One region of the Paenibacillus pabuli genome, then DNA from elsewhere that is predicted to be linked to it. Evidence: riboswitches for the same ligand, from Rfam matches in the RefSeq annotation. Region 1 holds a riboswitch; each other region holds the start of a gene.
The links. Region 1 has a riboswitch for cobalamin ahead of nikB (nickel ABC transporter permease). Riboswitches for the same ligand answer to the same signal wherever they lie in the genome.
Positions count from the first base shown of each region.

Region 2: another riboswitch for cobalamin. It lies ahead of cobJ (precorrin-3B C(17)-methyltransferase); the one in region 1 lies ahead of nikB (nickel ABC transporter permease).
Region 3: another riboswitch for cobalamin. It lies ahead of ABGV42_RS14175 (ABC transporter substrate-binding protein); the one in region 1 lies ahead of nikB (nickel ABC transporter permease).

Region 1 covers NZ_JBDOIO010000005.1:1,083,106-1,088,722, forward strand. The annotation lists gene ABGV42_RS31605 (response regulator) at 1-500, shown strand, start outside; gene ABGV42_RS31610 (alpha-glucosidase/alpha-galactosidase) at 608-1,909, opposite strand; gene ABGV42_RS31615 (AraC family transcriptional regulator) at 2,102-2,929, shown strand; cobalamin riboswitch at 3,010-3,199, shown strand; gene nikB (nickel ABC transporter permease) at 3,359-4,297, shown strand; gene nikC (nickel transporter permease) at 4,298-5,131, shown strand; gene ABGV42_RS31630 (ABC transporter substrate-binding protein) at 5,146-5,617, shown strand, end outside.
Region 2 covers NZ_JBDOIO010000005.1:369,270-374,886, forward strand. The annotation lists gene cobK (precorrin-6A reductase) at 1-293, opposite strand, end outside; gene ABGV42_RS28385 (sirohydrochlorin chelatase) at 290-1,507, opposite strand; gene cobJ (precorrin-3B C(17)-methyltransferase) at 1,718-3,631, opposite strand; cobalamin riboswitch at 4,032-4,219, opposite strand; gene ABGV42_RS28395 (uroporphyrinogen-III synthase) at 4,413-5,237, opposite strand; gene ABGV42_RS28400 (GerAB/ArcD/ProY family transporter) at 5,369-5,617, opposite strand, start outside.
Region 3 covers NZ_JBDOIO010000003.1:2,653,357-2,658,973, forward strand. The annotation lists gene cobT (nicotinate-nucleotide--dimethylbenzimidazole phosphoribosyltransferase) at 1-673, opposite strand, end outside; gene ABGV42_RS14165 (ABC transporter ATP-binding protein) at 723-1,544, opposite strand; gene ABGV42_RS14170 (FecCD family ABC transporter permease) at 1,541-2,587, opposite strand; gene ABGV42_RS14175 (ABC transporter substrate-binding protein) at 2,584-3,585, opposite strand; cobalamin riboswitch at 3,985-4,123, opposite strand; gene ABGV42_RS14180 (histidine phosphatase family protein) at 4,287-4,934, opposite strand; gene cbiB (adenosylcobinamide-phosphate synthase CbiB) at 4,925-5,617, opposite strand, start outside.

The sequences.
Region 1 (5,617 bases):
ACGTGCTGCATCGTGTCCGCGAATGGTCTCAGGTGCCCATCATTGTGCTGACGGCGAAGGAGCGCGAGGAAGACAAGATTGCTGCGCTTGACGGTGGTGCCGATGATTATGTAACGAAGCCGTTTGGCATGGGTGAACTGGTTGCCCGCATTCGGGTTGCGCTCCGCCACGTGGCGAGGACAACGGATGAACCTGTGCTGCGTTTTGGGCCTCTCACTGTAGATCTGGCACAAAGGCAGGTGGAGCTGGACGGTTTGCCGATCAAATTAACACCAACGGAGTACGATATGCTCAAGGTTCTGGCCTCGAACGCCGGCAAAATCATTACCCAGCGCCAGCTGCTGCAGCAGGTGTGGGGCGGGCATCATCACGAATCGGACAGTCATTATCTGCGGGTCTACGTGGGTCATCTGCGGAAAAAATTAAAGGAAGACCCTACGCAGCCACGATTCATTCAGACCGAGCCGGGAATAGGCTATCGCTTTTTACTTCAGGATTAGATTGAAGAGGTAAAAGAGTTCCATTCAAAAAAGCGCCGGGGCCCCAAGGATTTACAGAGGACTTCGGCGCTTTTCTGATCTTCAATAAATAAAAACTATCTTTCGTTTTAAGATGTATACTTCGGCAGCCAGTCGCCATGAGCCTCGATGAGTTCATCGCACATGGCAACGATGTCATCAATAGACAGCTCGGCAGCAGTGTGCGGATCCAGCATGGCGGCATGATAGATATGTTCCTTTTTGCCCGTCATGGCCGCTTCAATCGTCAGCAGCTGGGTGTTGATGTTGGTGCGGTTCAGTGCCGCCAGCTGCGGAGGCAGGTCGCCGATGTAAGTTGGGTTGATTCCGGATCCGTCCACCAGACATGGAACCTCGACACAGGCCTCACGAGGCAGGTTGGTAATTAGACCGGTATTCATTACATTACCGCCAATTTTGTATGGACGGTTCGTTTCCATCGCTTCCATGATGTGCGAAGCATATTCACGGCTGCGGGTATGTTCAATATTTTCACTGGTAAACAGCTTCTCGCGCATTTCCTTCCATCCTTCAATCTGGTTCACGCAGCGGCGAGGATACTCATCCAGCGGGATGTTGAAGCGTTCGATCAATTCCGGATAATTCCGTTTGATAAAGTACGGATGATACTCGGCATTATGCTCGGAAGACTCTGTTACGTAGTATCCAAAACGGTTCATCAGCTCGAAACGCACCATATCATGATGCTGCTCCTTCTGCTTCTCCCTTGCCAGGCGTTTAATCTCCGGATACAGATCCTGACCATCTCTCGTCACTTCCAGCAGCCAGGCCATATGGTTGATACCTGCAACTTTTGCAACCACACCTGTCTGGTCCATTCCCAGCGCTTCAAACAGGTGAGGCACACAGACCTGCACGCTGTGGCACAGACCTACCGTTTTGATACCTCCATGCACGTTCATGACATTGGTGAGTACGGCCATAGGATTGGTGTAGTTCAAGAACCAGGCGTCAGGGCACACTTCCTGCATGTCCCGGGCAAAGTCAAGCATGACCGGAATGGTACGCAAATTGCGGAAGATACCGCCAATGCCAAGGGTGTCAGCAATCGTCTGGCGCAGTCCGTATTTCTTCGGAATTTCAAAGTCCGTGATTGTACATGGATCATATCCGCCCACTTGAATCGCGTTAATGACATATTTGGCACCGCGCAGCGCTTCTTTGCGGTCTGTATATTTTTTTACGGCACAACGGCTTCCAAGAGAACGGCCCATACTGGTCAACAGTCGCTCCGAATCATTCAGCCGTTCGGCATCGATATCATACAAAGCCAATTCAAAATCCTGCAGTGCTTCGGTCATCATAACGTCACCTAATACATTTTTGACAAATACGGTGCTGCCTGCACCGAGAAACGTAATTTTGTTCATCTCAAGTCCAGCCTCCCTGAATAATGGTGTACCCCAACTATAGGCCGATCCGGTTTATATAACTATGGTTCAACCTCTCTCATACATGGCATAATCCCATTTTCGGTATCGCTTTCAGCTGATATTTCCCTGATTCACCTGTTATAATTTAAAATGAGAAAATAGATGCGGGGAAAGGGAAGGAGTGGGAGGATGACACCGATTGAGTTTAATGTGATGCCCATGGACTGGACACAGATGGAGCTGGTGCTGTTGTTTTTCGGCTGGCAAGCCTGCGATCCTTCTCATTATTGGGGTCCGGGGGTGCGAGATTCCTATGTGATTCATTACATTCATGAGGGATGGGGAACTGTTCATATGGAAGATAAGGAGTACCATTTAACCCAGGGTCAGGGCTTCGCCATTCTGCCAGATACCATCATTCATTATGAGGCCGATGCGAAGGAGCCTTGGACATACTCCTGGTTCGGGTTTAAGGGCGTACATGCCAAGACATTCATGCAGCGGGCAAACCTGAGTCCAGCGTGTCCTGTATTTGAAGCCAGGGATCCAAAGGTAATGGATGGTTTGTATGCAGACATGGCTCAAGCCTCATCGCGTAATGGTGGAGATGTATTCAGCCAGAGTCTGCTGTATCGTTTAATTGCCGAACTGATCTCCTCCTCACCCGAAGAGGATAAGCCGCTGAGGCCCCTATCGACCAAGGACGAATACATCAGACAAGCTGTCCAGTTTATGGAGAACAGGTACAGCCAGAAGACCTCCATCCTTGATATTGCGCAGTCCGTGCGTCTGGATCGTACATATCTGTCCGGTCTTTTTAAAGAGAAATACGGGAAATCGCTGCAGGCGTTTTTTCTGGAATACCGGATGAATCGCGCAGCAGAGCTGCTGCAGAGTTCAACGCTTTCGATCAGCGAGGTTGCCCACTCGGTGGGGTATACCGATCCGCTGTTATTTTCCAAGATGTTTAAGCGAGTCACAGGAGTTTCCCCCAAAGGATCGAGAGAGCGGGATTAGGCTGATGCGCTGTTTCAAATTTGAATAAATGCTTTGATCATTATCTGTGAGCCAGCTATACTGGTACAGAATGCATTTCAATTGAATATGTGGAACTGGGTGCTTTACCTTCGGGTAGAAGCTTAATAGGGAAGACCGGTGTAATGCCGGCGCGGTCCCGCCACTGTAACAGAGGAGTCATGCAGCGTTATGCCACTGGTTTAGGCCGGGAAGGTGCTGCAATGATGGAGATTCTGGAGCCAGGAGACCTGCCTAGTTTAACAACACAGTAGTACCTACGGGAGATAGGAAGGTGTTTAGAGAGCATGACTTTTTCTGAAAATCTGTCTATTTAAGACGTCCTTATCCGGTATTTGCGGAGAGAGACGTCTTTTTTGATATGCATGGACAAGTCACAGTGGGGGGTAATTGGGAGAGGATGTCAGACATGTGAGCAGATATATCGTTAAAAGATTCATTCAACTGGCAGCCGTGTTATTCGGCATTTCGTTTCTGACATTTCTGCTGACCTACCTGTCTCCAGGGGACCCGGCAAGGCTTATGCTCATGTCTACCGGGGTCACTCCGTCGGACGAATTGGTTCAGCAGGTACGTCTCCAGCTGGGGCTGGATCAGCCATTTTGGATACGCTATGGAACCTGGCTGGGACAGGTGCTTACCGGAGATTTCGGAACGTCCTATAAATACGACAGGCCTGTGCTCGACATTCTGCTGTCCAGGCTTCCAGCCACGCTTCGGCTAACAGGAAGTGCCCTGCTGCTGGTCATTCTGATTGCGTTTCCACTGGGTATTTTGTCGGCCGTCTACAGAAACAACGTGCTGGATTACGTCATACGCCTGTTTTCGTTTGCCGGGTTGTCCATGCCCAGCTTTTGGCTGGGCATGCTGCTTATGCTGGTATTTGGAGTACAGCTCAAGCTGCTGCCTGTCATGGGAAGTTCGGGCTGGAACAGCCTGATATTGCCGGCATGCACACTGGCGTTACCACTGATCGCCCAATATATCAGGCAGATCCGTACAGTGATTCTGGAAGAGATGTCCCAGAACTATGTAACGGGGGCCAGAGCCAGAGGCGTGAAGGAGAGAGTCATTATGATGCAACATATTCTACCCAATATATTATTGCCCATCGTTACGCTCATGGGCATGTCTACTGGCGCACTGCTGGGGGGAGCAGCCATTGTGGAAAGTTTGTTTGTATGGCCGGGTGTAGGACAGATGGCGGTCGATGCCATCTTTACAAGGGACTATCCCCTGATTCAGGGCTACGTCATCTGGATGGCAACCATCTATGTATTGCTGAATCTGATTGTTGATCTCTGGACACATCTGCATGACCCGCGGATTCGACTGGACGTGGATGTCTAGATGAGAGAATTTAAGCTTATTTTGACACAGCATCGCTGGTTCACGTTTCTATGTTCACTGACCCTCCTCTGGGTCATTCTCGCCATGATTGCGCCACTGCTCGCACCGCATGATCCACTGGCAACGAATTTTGCCAAGGTACTGCAGCCAGCCAGTTCGGAGTATCCGCTTGGAACCGATCAGCTTGGACGCTGCGTGTTATCCCGTATCCTTTACGGGGCCAGGACGTCGCTTCTGCTTACATTTATGATGATCGGAATTGTATTTGTACTTGGTGTAGCCATTGGTGTTATCGCAGGTTTTGCCCGTGGTCTGACGGATACAGTGCTGATGCGGTTATCCGATACGCTGATGGCCTTTCCAGGATTAATCTTCGCTATCGCCGTAGTGGGGATGCTGGGGCCAGGCCTATTTAATACGGTAATTGCCCTGGCTGTTGTCTGGTGGGCGAAGTATGCACGACTGGCAAGAAGTCTAGTGATCTCGCTTCAGCAAAAGGAGTATGTCGCTGCGGCAGCCTTCAGCGGTGCGCGAAAGATTCAGATTATCACCAGAACCATCCTGCCCAACACGCTGTCTCCTCTCATCGTCATGGCGATGATGGATGTGGGCGGCATGATGTTATCCATCTCAGGCCTGTCCTTTTTGGGGCTGGGTGCTCAACCTCCTGAACCGGAGTGGGGGGCAATGTTGAATGAAGGCAGACGATATTTGCAGACAGCTCCGTGGCTGTTGATTTATCCGGGATTTGCGATTTTTTGCACGGTGATCATTTTTAATTTGCTGGGCGACAGTCTGAGGGATGTGCTGGATCCCAAGAAAAAAGCAGCTTAACAGGAGGAACGGGAATGAATTCGAGATATGGAAAAACGCTAACGCTTACCATACTGTCATTATTGATCTTATGTATTATCGCGGCATGTGGCCAAACCACATCCAACACTTCTACCTCGTCACCAGCAGGTGATCGGACGGCTGAGAAGGATAAGGACAGTTCAGGTGCGCCGACTCATCTAAATGTAGCCCTGTTCTGGCTTGGCAGCAATCTGGATCCGGCAGAAGATTGGAATGGCTGGACCCTTACACGGGCAGCGATTGGAGAGACCTTGATTCAATTCGATGAGAATATGAAATTGGTACCGAAGATTGCGGATAGCTGGGATCGTATCGATGATACGACTTGGCATTTTCATATCCGGGACGGCGTAACGTTCCATAACGGCAATAAGGTCACGGCAGATGTAGTGAAGAAGTCCATTGAACGTTCCATGGAGCTGAATGAGAGAGGACAATCGACCTTACCGGTGGCTTCCATGACCG
Region 2 (5,617 bases), 710 kb from region 1:
CGCTCGTAACGGATATAAGGAATTCCTGCCTGTTTGGCTGCTTCCATGGCATTGGCATGGGCCTCCTCTGCAAAGGGATGGCTTGCATCCACGATGGCACGGCTTCCTTTTTCACGGACAAGCTGGACCATTGCCTCTATCGTCAGCCTGCCTGTTCGAACCGGCAGCCCGGCTTCGGACAGACTCTGCGCAGCATTCTCGGTTACAACCGATGTGAGTACTTCCATCTCCTGCTGCTGAATCTGCACAGCCAATTCTCGCGCATCACTTGTACCGCATAACATCAGGATCATGGACGGTTCACCTGATCCGACGCAGCTGCGACCTGAGCATGCCCAGCATCTGCTGGCGAGATATTCTCCTCGGCTTCGTCCTGTCCAACTTGATTATGCAAAGCATCTTCATGTTCATGATGCGAATGGTGCAGTTCACCGTCGTGATCATGATGGAAATCCAGTGATGCTTCTCGGCTGCTCTCGGCATGGTCGTGAGCATGGTGCTCCTCATCGTGGTGATGGTGGTGGTCATGGCTATGATCATGTGCGTGATGATCGTGGCTGTGTCCATGGTCGTGGTCATGATGGTGATGATCGTGACTGTGATCATGGTCGTGGTCATGATGATCATGCCCGTGATCGTGATCATGGTGATGGTGGTGATATTTGGCAGCTTCCAGTCTGAATTGGCAGTTGTCACAGTTGGCCGCGACCCGTCCATTCAACCCTTCGTTCGCGCGTTCCAGTACCAGTTCCACCAATTTCGGATGGAATCCGAAATATCCACCAATCTCTACCTGAATGTCCGGATTTGCCGCAGCAAACTCTGCTGTCATCTCATCAATGCGTTTAATCAGTACACCTGTGAACAGGAAATAAGGCATAATGATAATTTTCTTCGCTCCGAGCAGGAGACAACGCTGCAATCCATCCGGGAATGAGGGCTGCGTCACGCCAATAAAGCTGCTTTCGGCCCATTTATACGGCAGTTTCTCCCATAGCATCCGGGTCATTTTGAAAAAGTCACTGTTGGCATCCGGGTCACTGCTTCCCCGTCCAAGGACAAGTACGGCTGTCTCTTCATCCGTGACAGCAGCAGGCTGAGCCGCCACTGCTGCGCCGCCTTGAGTTGCGGCCACAAGGACAGGCCGAGCCTCCTGCAGACGGGTCTGCATAATTTGAACGACTTTCTCATGTACGCCAATCGGACGTCCATACACAAATTCCACTTGCGGATAACGGATTTTGGCCCGGTCGATTGCATTCGGAATATCAATTTTGGCGTGCCCTGCAGCAAACAGAATGATTGGCACCAATACGATGCGCGTTGCCCCTTGATTCACACAAGCCGTAACCCCTTCGGCAATGCTCGGTCTTGTTAATTCCAAAAAGCAGGTCTCTACCACGGTATTCTCCGGCGCTTTCTCCGCTACCGCACGTGCAAACTCCATTAACTCCCGATTCCCCTCAGGATCACGGCTGCCGTGTCCCACCAGCAAAATGGCATTCATCTCTGGCTTCTTCCTCCCTCGCCTGATCCATAGATCAGGCATCTCAATTTTATGCTGCGCTTTACTCGGTAAACGAGCCTTTCACGGAGGGTAACCTGTTACCCAATCATTTCGATCTATATAAAAGTGCAAAGAACTGTTGCAGTTGTAAGTAAAAATGTTGGATAGAAGAATCGATTTTATCGGACGATACCAAAACTGGCACGATCCCTAGTCGCCGCATACCGGATTTACTTCCACGGTGACAGGCGCATCTACGTGACGGAAGCCCTGGATTACTCCGACGCGTTTGAAAAATTTGTGGAATCGCTCATTCGGGTGTCCCTTTTCCTTGTACTCCGCTACGATCCGCTCCACCATCCCGCCAATCTGATCACCTGGAATCCCCTCGGCTACTGGCTGGGCAGGGTGAGCGTTTCGTCCGAACTTCTTGCCGCCAAGGAACAGGTCGTATCCGCCTTTGCGGTAGACAATTCCGATGTCCTCCAATACAGCACCATAACATGCCATGCCGCAGCCATTCAGAGCCACGCTGGTCTCTTTCGGCGCACTAAGTCCGCCTATAACAGCCTGCAGATGATTGGCCATCGGAACAGCATCATCCTTCTCCATGTCGCAGAAGTCACAGGCCTTCACCTTGATGACGTCACCGATCGGCACCACGATGAAATTCGCTGCACGCAGTTCTTCTACCAGCTGAGCCGGTTCAAAGGTCGGTACCCGCAAAATAATCTGATGCTCCGGCGTGTATTCCAGCTCGCCTTCTTCACTCGCGCATTGCGCCAGAAGCGCCATCTGGGCTGCAGTAAACTTCTTGTTGCCGACGCCAGGCGACACGCCAATCTCGAACAGCGGCGCCTTGCGTCCCGGCTCAGGTGCGGTCCGCACAGCAGCATCGGCTGCAGCCTGCGGCGTCCCGGCTGGCACGCCTGGCACCGCCGCATCCAGCCAGCGACTGGCCGCTTCGCCGGCGAGTTTGCCGCCTGCCGCAAGCCGCGTCAGCGCCTCGGCAGCCAGCTCGGCCGCACCAGTACCCGGCTGTGCCTCGGCTGTACGCGCCGCGGTATTCACCGCCGCAGGGCGCTCAGCGGAAAGCACTGCGGTGCTACCGCCACCTGCCGGGCTTCCCGATGGCTGAGCAGCAGGCATACCAGCGCCGTGCTGCCCTTGCGGCCCCGTGCCCGCGCTGGTGCTCGCGCCGCGCAGGGCTGGCTCCGCAGCTGGCTGCGCGGTCTGCGCGTCGCGGACCGTGTCTGCTGCATCGGCTGAAGCGGCAGAACGGGCCTCCATGGCGCCGAGCGACCAAGGCTCGGCCTCCGTGCGAAGCCGCTCATGCGGTCTGAGCGACTGTTCCGCGGTATTCAGCGTGTATTTCCGCTGATATCCGCGCGGTGTGACCATGAGTCCTTCATACATCATGGTCGAGGAGTTACCTATGATGACGGTCGTCAGCATGCCGATATCATGATTCAACATATCTTCCAGCGTGGTCATCACGACATCCTGACGTTCACGATAGGCACTTTTTACAAGTCCCACCGGCGTCTGGGGACTGCGATATCGCAGCAGCATCTCCTGAGTCTCCACGATCTGCCGCGTCCGGCGTCCACTACGAGGGTTGTACAGAGCAATGACAAAATCAGCCGCTGCTGCTGCTTCCACTCGGCGAATGATTGTCTCCCAAGGCGTAAGGTGGTCACTCAGACTGATCGTACATGCATCATGCATCACAGGCGCACCCAGCAAGGAAGCGCAGGATTGAATGGCAGATACACCCGGAATAACCTCTACGCCGACGCCGCTTTCCGGCTTCCAGCCCTGCTCCATCAGTACCTCATACACCAGTCCTGCCATGCCGTATACACCTGCATCTCCACTGGAGATTACCGCAACAATTTTGCCCATCTCCGCCTGTCTGACCGCTTCCTGTGCCCGGCTTACTTCCTCGGTCATGCCTGTCCGCACAATCTCCTGTCCGTCCAGGAGTGGACGAATCAGGTCAACGTAGGTGTTATAACCAATAATGACCTCGCTCTCCCGAAGTGCCTCCAATGCCCGTGTGGTGATATGCTCCATGGCTCCCGGGCCAAAGCCGATAATCAGCAGCTTTCCTTGACTCTGCATTGCTTCTCCTCCTCCATCTCCCTGCTCACCCTTAGCACGTCAGTAACATCTATATCACGCTTCTACAGCTATGGTTTGTGGTTGATCGTTTGATCATTGGCGCCACGCCGTTCGACCTTCTTATCCCTTGTAATCTAAAACAGTGAAGAAGGACGGCTTGACCGACCTTCTTCTTCGCGGCATGTTCGATCCATTCCGATTCCAGATTGATTCCCTGAAAATAAACAAAAAAATCCCATCCTTATAACGGATGGGATACGTATGTACGTACACTCAAGAAGACAGTCCACGGCCCTATAGTGGATAGACCTGTGGCTGCATGGCCGCAAAGGGCCTGCCAGGCGAACCGATGGTTCGCCCGTTTCCTGATTCTTCGTACACCACTCCTTTCCGCGAAGGGTTCGGTGACACATGCAAGGTAGGTCTCCTGGCTCTGGATCATCAGCTTCCTTTTCTGTCTTCCCCGGATGGTCGAGTGACATGGATGAAAAGGGCTTCCCCATTACAGTGGCGGGACCGCTCGGGACTTGCACCCGATTCCCTGTTACCTCTTGCTCACGCAAGAGCACCTTGCTTGTTTTCATGAATGATATTGGTTTCATCATAACACCGCTCAGGAAAAAAAGTCCATGCTTATGATGCTTGTCCAATATTCTATTTTCAGACAAAACAAAAAAATTCTGATCCAGAACGGATCAGAACTTGAATGACGATATTCATATGCGAAACTCTCATAACGACTTACCGGATACTTTATAAGGCATATGTCCAGATCTGCGTGTCAGGATTTATTGGCATGTGCTGCAGCAATATATCGTCCCAGTTCAACGATGAGCGCTCCCATCTTTTCTTCCTCCGGAACAACCCGTGCTTCAATACCTTCTTCAAGCATGGCGTTCGCAGTCACCTTGCCTACAGATGCAGGAATTACAGCTTCCCGGAAAGCCTGCTGCATCTGTTCCAGCTTGCCTTGGGAAGCTGCATATGCTGACAAAAACCGTACTTGGGGGCCGCTGGTGAATGCTACAGCGTCGACCTCATGCTGCACGATTTCATTCAAAAGCAATTCGAGTTCGGCCTCTTCTGGCGGCACATGACGATAAGGCAAAACCTGTCTTACCTGTGCACCCTGTTCCTCCAGCCAGTTGACCAGCTTCGGTGCAGTCTCCCCGTGAAGCTGGAGCATGACTTTTTTGCCTGCCAGATCATGTGGGGCGAACTCCCGGATCAGCCCATCCGTACTGCCATCATCATCCCGGACCAGCGGTGCGAGCTTGCGCTTACGAAGTGCATTCACCGTTTTGTATCCTCTTGCCGCAATCGAGGCTTCCGACAGGACATCCAGCAGTTGACCGGCAATGTCCATATCCTCTGCCATTTCAAATATGGCATCGAGCCCCATCCCTGTAGTTAACACCGCCCAGTCGGGTGGATCAGAGATTAAAGAGACAAGACCATCGCGTATGCTCCGATCATCCAGGAATACCGTTCCCTGTGCTGGCCGCACGAGTGGAATACCACCCATTTTCTCAACCAACAAGGCCATTTCCTTGGATTTACGTGGTCCTGTCAGCGCTACACGTACACCTGCCAAATATTGAGCCATTCATGTTTCCCCCCAGTTCGTTCGTCCGAACGTCATTCGTTTGACTACAGTATACAGGGTAGTCTCATGGAGGGAAACCTCGTTTCACGTCATTTGGCCTGTTCTTCTATAACGATTTTTTATGATTGGCATTAGGAAGGCTGAAGCTCGCCCCCCTGCATGTCATCATGTCCTGTCTCGTCTTCCTGATCCGAACCGTGTCTTTTTTCCCCCTGTTCATCCTGTTTTTTGCTTGTATCGCGATGCTTCTCTCCTTCGCGTGAGGAGTCCCTTTCCTTTTTACGTGGCCGAAGAAACACGAAAAGAATGATGGGAAAGAGCACTTCGAATAGAATGGCAATCCATGTCCACTCCCGCGTGAAGCGGAACAGCTGAATTGC
Region 3 (5,617 bases), on a different contig from region 1:
TAAGTGCCTGGCTGACTACGGCAGCCTTGCGCTGAAGACCTGCGTCGTCAACACCTGTTCCCCGGCCGACCGCAGATGCGGGTGCCGTTCCGGTTAAAGCACACATGACTGCGGCACTCGCCGTCGTATTACCGATTCCCATTTCTCCGGTTACGAACAACCGGGTTCCCTTGGCGACCTCAGTCGCAACAACCTCGGCTCCGGCAAGAATCGCCTGGATCGCTTCATCCCGGCTCATGGCCGCGCCCTGCGCCATGTTGGCTGTTCCTTTGCGCACTTTGCGGGAGACCAGATCGGGGTGTTCCAGATCGGCATTCACGCCAATGTCAACACAGATGACATCTGCACCTGCATGACGCGCCAGGACGTTAACGGCCGCTCCCCCTGCCAGAAAATTATGGACCATCTGCGGGGTTACCTCTGCCGGGAAGGCACTAATGCCTTCGGCAACTACGCCGTGATCGGCAGCCATAACGATGACGGCCCTGCGATCCAGACAAGGCCGAGCCTGACCGGTTATCCCCGCAAGTCGAATAACCAACTGTTCCAGTTTACCCAGACTGCCGGGCGGTTTCGTTAATGAGTCCACATGCGCCGAGGCTTCTGCCGCCACTTCTTCATTAGGACCCACAATCCGATCAATTAACTGTTCCAACGTCTGTTCATTATTCATACCGCCAGCACTTCCTTCATCAAAATATGGGGTCGCCCCCGATTTTCGTTCACTCATGTTCTCGCCGCAGCAACAATTGCGGCAATCCAGTATCGGGATGATTCACCATGGCCGGGTTCACCCGGAAGATATCCCGAATGTTCTCTTCCGTCATTAACGAATGCGGTGTTCCACTGCTTACGAACATGCCTTCACGCAGAGCGAGAATGTGATCGCAGAATTGCGCAGCGAGGTTCAGATCGTGCAGCACAGCCACAATGGTAATCTTGTTTTTTTGCCGCCAGGAAGATAATAACTCCATGAATTGCAATTGATATCGGATATCAAGAAAAGTCGTTGGCTCATCCAGCAATAACAGTTTCGGCTCCTGAGCCATGACTTTGGCAAGTGCCACCCGCTGCCTCTGCCCTCCGCTGAGTGCATCAAGCGGCCTGTCGGCCATTTCGGTTAAGCCCAGTTCTTCCAGTACCCGGTCCACCACTGCCGCTCCATCTGCGGATTCCCTGCCAAGCCAATTCTGATAAGGATAACGTCCCATCTCCACCACATCTCGGACGGGATAGGAAATGGCTGGCAGACCGTCCTGCTGTAATACCGCAATCATGCGGGACAGATCTTTCCGACTGTATGAGGTAATCTCCCGGCCTGCAATCCGGATGCTGCCTGCACCAGGCTGTTCGGTTCCGGCAATGAGCTGGAGCAGCGTTGATTTGCCGCTTCCGTTTGGACCAACGACACCCCACCATTCCCCTTCTGTCACACGCCAGTCCACGTTATGCAGTGCCCGGTGGTGACCGTACATTTTACCTGCTCCAGCGACTTCGATCAGCGGCTCTTTTGAGGTCATGCTTGTACCCGTGTCCGTACTCATGGCATCCCCCCTTTTCGCAGCTTTTTATTCCGATGCAGCAGATACGCGAAGAAAGGAGCACCGACAAAGGCCGTCACCACACCAAGCGGAATTTCGGTCGGTGCCAGCAAGGAGCGGGCAATCGTATCCGCCCATACCATGAAGATGGCTCCGCCAATCGCGGACAAGGGAACCAGCAAACGATAGTCAGGCCCAACGATTAGCCGAAGAATATGCGGGATAACGAGCCCTACGAATCCAATGACACCCGAAACCGAGACAGCCCCGGCGGTAAGCAGTGTTCCTACGGCAAGGACGGATAGCTTCAACCCATCCACCTGGACACCGATATGTGCAGCCTGCCGTTCCCCCAGTGCAAGAACGTTCAAGGAACGGGCACGGCTCCAGAGGAAAATCAGACCGAGTATAAAATACGGGAAAAGGATGGCCGTATACGACCACCCACGCAGAGCCAGACTTCCCATCGTCCAGTATATAATTTCGTTAATCGTCTGTTTCGACATGGTCGACAGGAAGGAGACCACCGCTCCCAGAAAGCTTTGCATCACCACACCAGCCAGAATCAGGCTGTGCGTCGGCATTTTGCGCCCTTCACGAGCCAGGGCGAGTACAAACCATAATGTAAGCACGCCCGTCAGAAACGCAACGAGCGGCAAGGTCCAGATTCCGATCAGTGCATACTGCAATCCGAAGAAAATCAGAAAAGCTGCACCCACCGATGCCCCAGACGATACACCAAGCGTAAACGGATCTGCCAGCGGGTTACGAAGGACCCCCTGGAAGCCCGCTCCGGCGATGGCCAGCGATGCACCCACGAGTACAGCAAGCAGCACCCGCGGGAACCTGACCTTCCATATAATCTGCTCGGCTGCCGTACTCCAGTCAGGTGTGATCCAGTCACCGATCCATGGCATGTGATGAAGCAGAATGCCTGCAATGTCACGGACAGGCAGAGCCACCGAACCGATGCCCGTACAGATCAGCACGGTCAGCACAAGCAGCAGAATTCCGGCTGTTCCGTACACTGCCAGCTTTTTACTCATTGGAACAGGTCAGGATAGATCGCTTTGGCTACAGCTTTCAGACCTTCCGTTACACGTGGTCCCGGACGGCTCAGCAGATTGGCATCCAGGCCAATGACTGCGTCGTCTTTCACAGCTGTGATTTGATCCCAGCCGCTGCGCTCTTTGATGATTTGATCCAGTGTTTTGGAGTTTTCATCAATAACATCATTAGCGTACAGAATGACATCCGGGTTGGAAGCAATAATGTTCTCTTCGTTAATTTCATTCCAGCCTACGAGGTCGGAAGCAACGTTGAAACCACCGGCTACCGTAATCAGTTCATCCATGAATTCGCCTTTACCCACGGTCCAGCCTGGGGAGAATTCAACATATACTTTTTTCTGATCTTCCGGCTTAACAGCCTTAACCGCTTCGGTTACGTCCGCTACATCCTGTTTCATCTTCGTGATGAGCTCCTGAGCCTGCTCCTGATGATCCGTAATTTTGCCGAACGTTTCAATATTGTTCATGACATCGTCTACCGATTTGGGATCCGTTTTGAAAATGGTGATACCCAGGTCGCGCAGTTTCTTCACGGCTTCTTCGCTCATAGAAATCCCTGTAAATACGACGTCTGCTTCGGCTGCGATAATCGACTCTTCATTAGGCTTCGACACACCGCCCATTTTCGGTTTGGTTGTTGCAGCTTCCGGATAATCGTCATAGTCGGATACACCTACGATCTGCTCGTCCAATCCAAGTGCAAACAACGATTCGGTTTCTGCCGGAGATACGGATACGATTTTGGTTGGCGCTTGCTCAAACGTGAAAGATTCACCCGTCGCATCGGTTACCGTAAGTGGATATTGTGTTTTGAGATCCGTCTGCTCCTGGCCTTGGGATTGCTCCTGTGCCGGCTGCTGCGTAGACGTACCTGTTCCCTCGCTCGTTGTTGCGTTTCCACATCCGGCCAGAGCCAGTGTCAGCATCGCTGCTGTCAGCAGGGACGCCATGCCTTTCCAATTCTTGATGTTCATGTTGTTCATTCTCCCCTTCTCTATGTTCTCTCTTAAGTAGTGCTCCTGACCATTTCCCCTGAATTTGTGTTCCTAAATAAAATGACCCTAGAAAACCACACTAGGCCACTACGATTGCAGTACCATCTTCCGATCGCTGTTATCCCCAGATTTTTTTGATTCTCTTTTATTAACGTGAAAATCCGGGGATAAAGGCGAACGCTACGCTTCTCCAGATTGGTTCTGCACTCTTCGTTACGTGTGAATATTTCGGTTCATCCTATATGAACAAAAAAATCCCTGATCCTTACTTCAGGATCAGGGATGACGTCTCGCATATGGCGATCTGCACATCTTCAGCATACCCGCTGTCCATGCGCATAGAATTGCCCGAAACGCTGTCCTTTCCTCGAAGGAACACCGGTTTGTACGTCCAGGGCAGGTAACCTGACTTACAGGACTGCTCGTCCTGATTTACAGTGGCGGGACCGTGCCGGATTCACACCGGCTTCCCTATTTCACCCATTGTGCCGTCCATCGCTTGCCTATACTCGATGAAATCTTCTAACTTGCACAAGGGACCCGTGGTCGCTGATATTGTAACCATTCAAGTGAGCATGTCCCATCCATCAGCGCTTAAGCGCATAACGAGATATGTATTCATGCTGAAGTCACACTTCTGTTGTGATTATAGGTTATATTGCACATCCTTACAACCCGATTCACGGAAAAGACACCCTGCTTGAAACCCAGCTATTTTCGCTTTTTTCAAGTCGAACCTTAATTGCTTGCCCCGGAATGACCTGTGTATCCCAGAATCCCAGTTCCGGTATAAGACGTGATATGGCATAACGAATTACACCGCCATGGGTAACTACCGCTATCGCCGGAGCGGGATTTTTACCGAAATAGCGCGCCGGCGAAGCGGACAAAAGACACTCCTTCAGGAAGGTGTCAATCCTCGCAGCAAAAGCCTGCCAAGGCTCGCCGCCCGGTGGCGTCACATCCTGCGGTGCATCAATCCAATCCCGGTAGTGCGGATTGTCCTTGAGTTCATCGTAAGTCAGGCCTTCCCATTGCCCAAAATCAATCTCACGCAGACGCGGATCAAGCTGCGCTTGCTCTGCTTGCGCAGGTGCAATTCGTTCCATGGTCTGCCGGCAGCGCAGCAGATCACTGCAATATAGCACATCCCATGTGATCGCGCTAATGGACTCGCGAAGCGGCGCCATTTCCCGCTCTGCATCTGGCAGAAGACCGATATCGGTATGTCCGAGGTATCTCTTTTCCACATTCCAAGAAGTTGTCCCATGACGGATAAACACAATTTCCCGTATTTCAGTTCCACAATGCTCGTGCTCTACTTCCATAACAGTGCACCTCCTGCTGTCCAGATGCCGAACGCTACCAGCCAGCATAACAGCACAAAAGCTCCCGCCGACCAGAACATCAAACGTGTGGTTCGCACGATATCCTCTGCTTCCATCAGCCGTGCCTGATCGCCCATATAGGCTCGAAAAGAAGCTACGCCGTGATAGACGTTATGCCCCCCAAGCCTGATGCCGAGCGCTCCTGCAACGGCCGACTCCGGAAATCCGCTGTTCGGACTGGGGTGCAATCTGGCATCCCGGCGAACCATGCGTGCCGCGCCCTTTGCATTCAGCTTCATGATCCATGCTCCCGTAATCAGAAGCAAGGCGGTAAGACGCGCCGGAATCCAGTTCGCCCAATCATCCAGGCGGGCAGAGGCCCAGCCGAGGTGTAAATACTTTTCATTTTTATAACCAACCATGGAATCCAGCGTATTAACGGCCCGATAAGCCATTGCAAGCGGTGCACCCCCAATCAGGGCATAGAATAGTGGAGAAACGATGGCATCCACGATATTTTCGGCTACAGTCTCCACGGTTCCCCTTACCACTTCCGGTTCATCCAGATGCGCTGTATCCCGCCCCACGATCATGCCCAGTGAACGTCTAGCCGCAGGCCAATCCCTTACTCTCAGATGACGATACACTTCCATGCCTGCATCCTTCAGTCCTTTGGAAGCAAT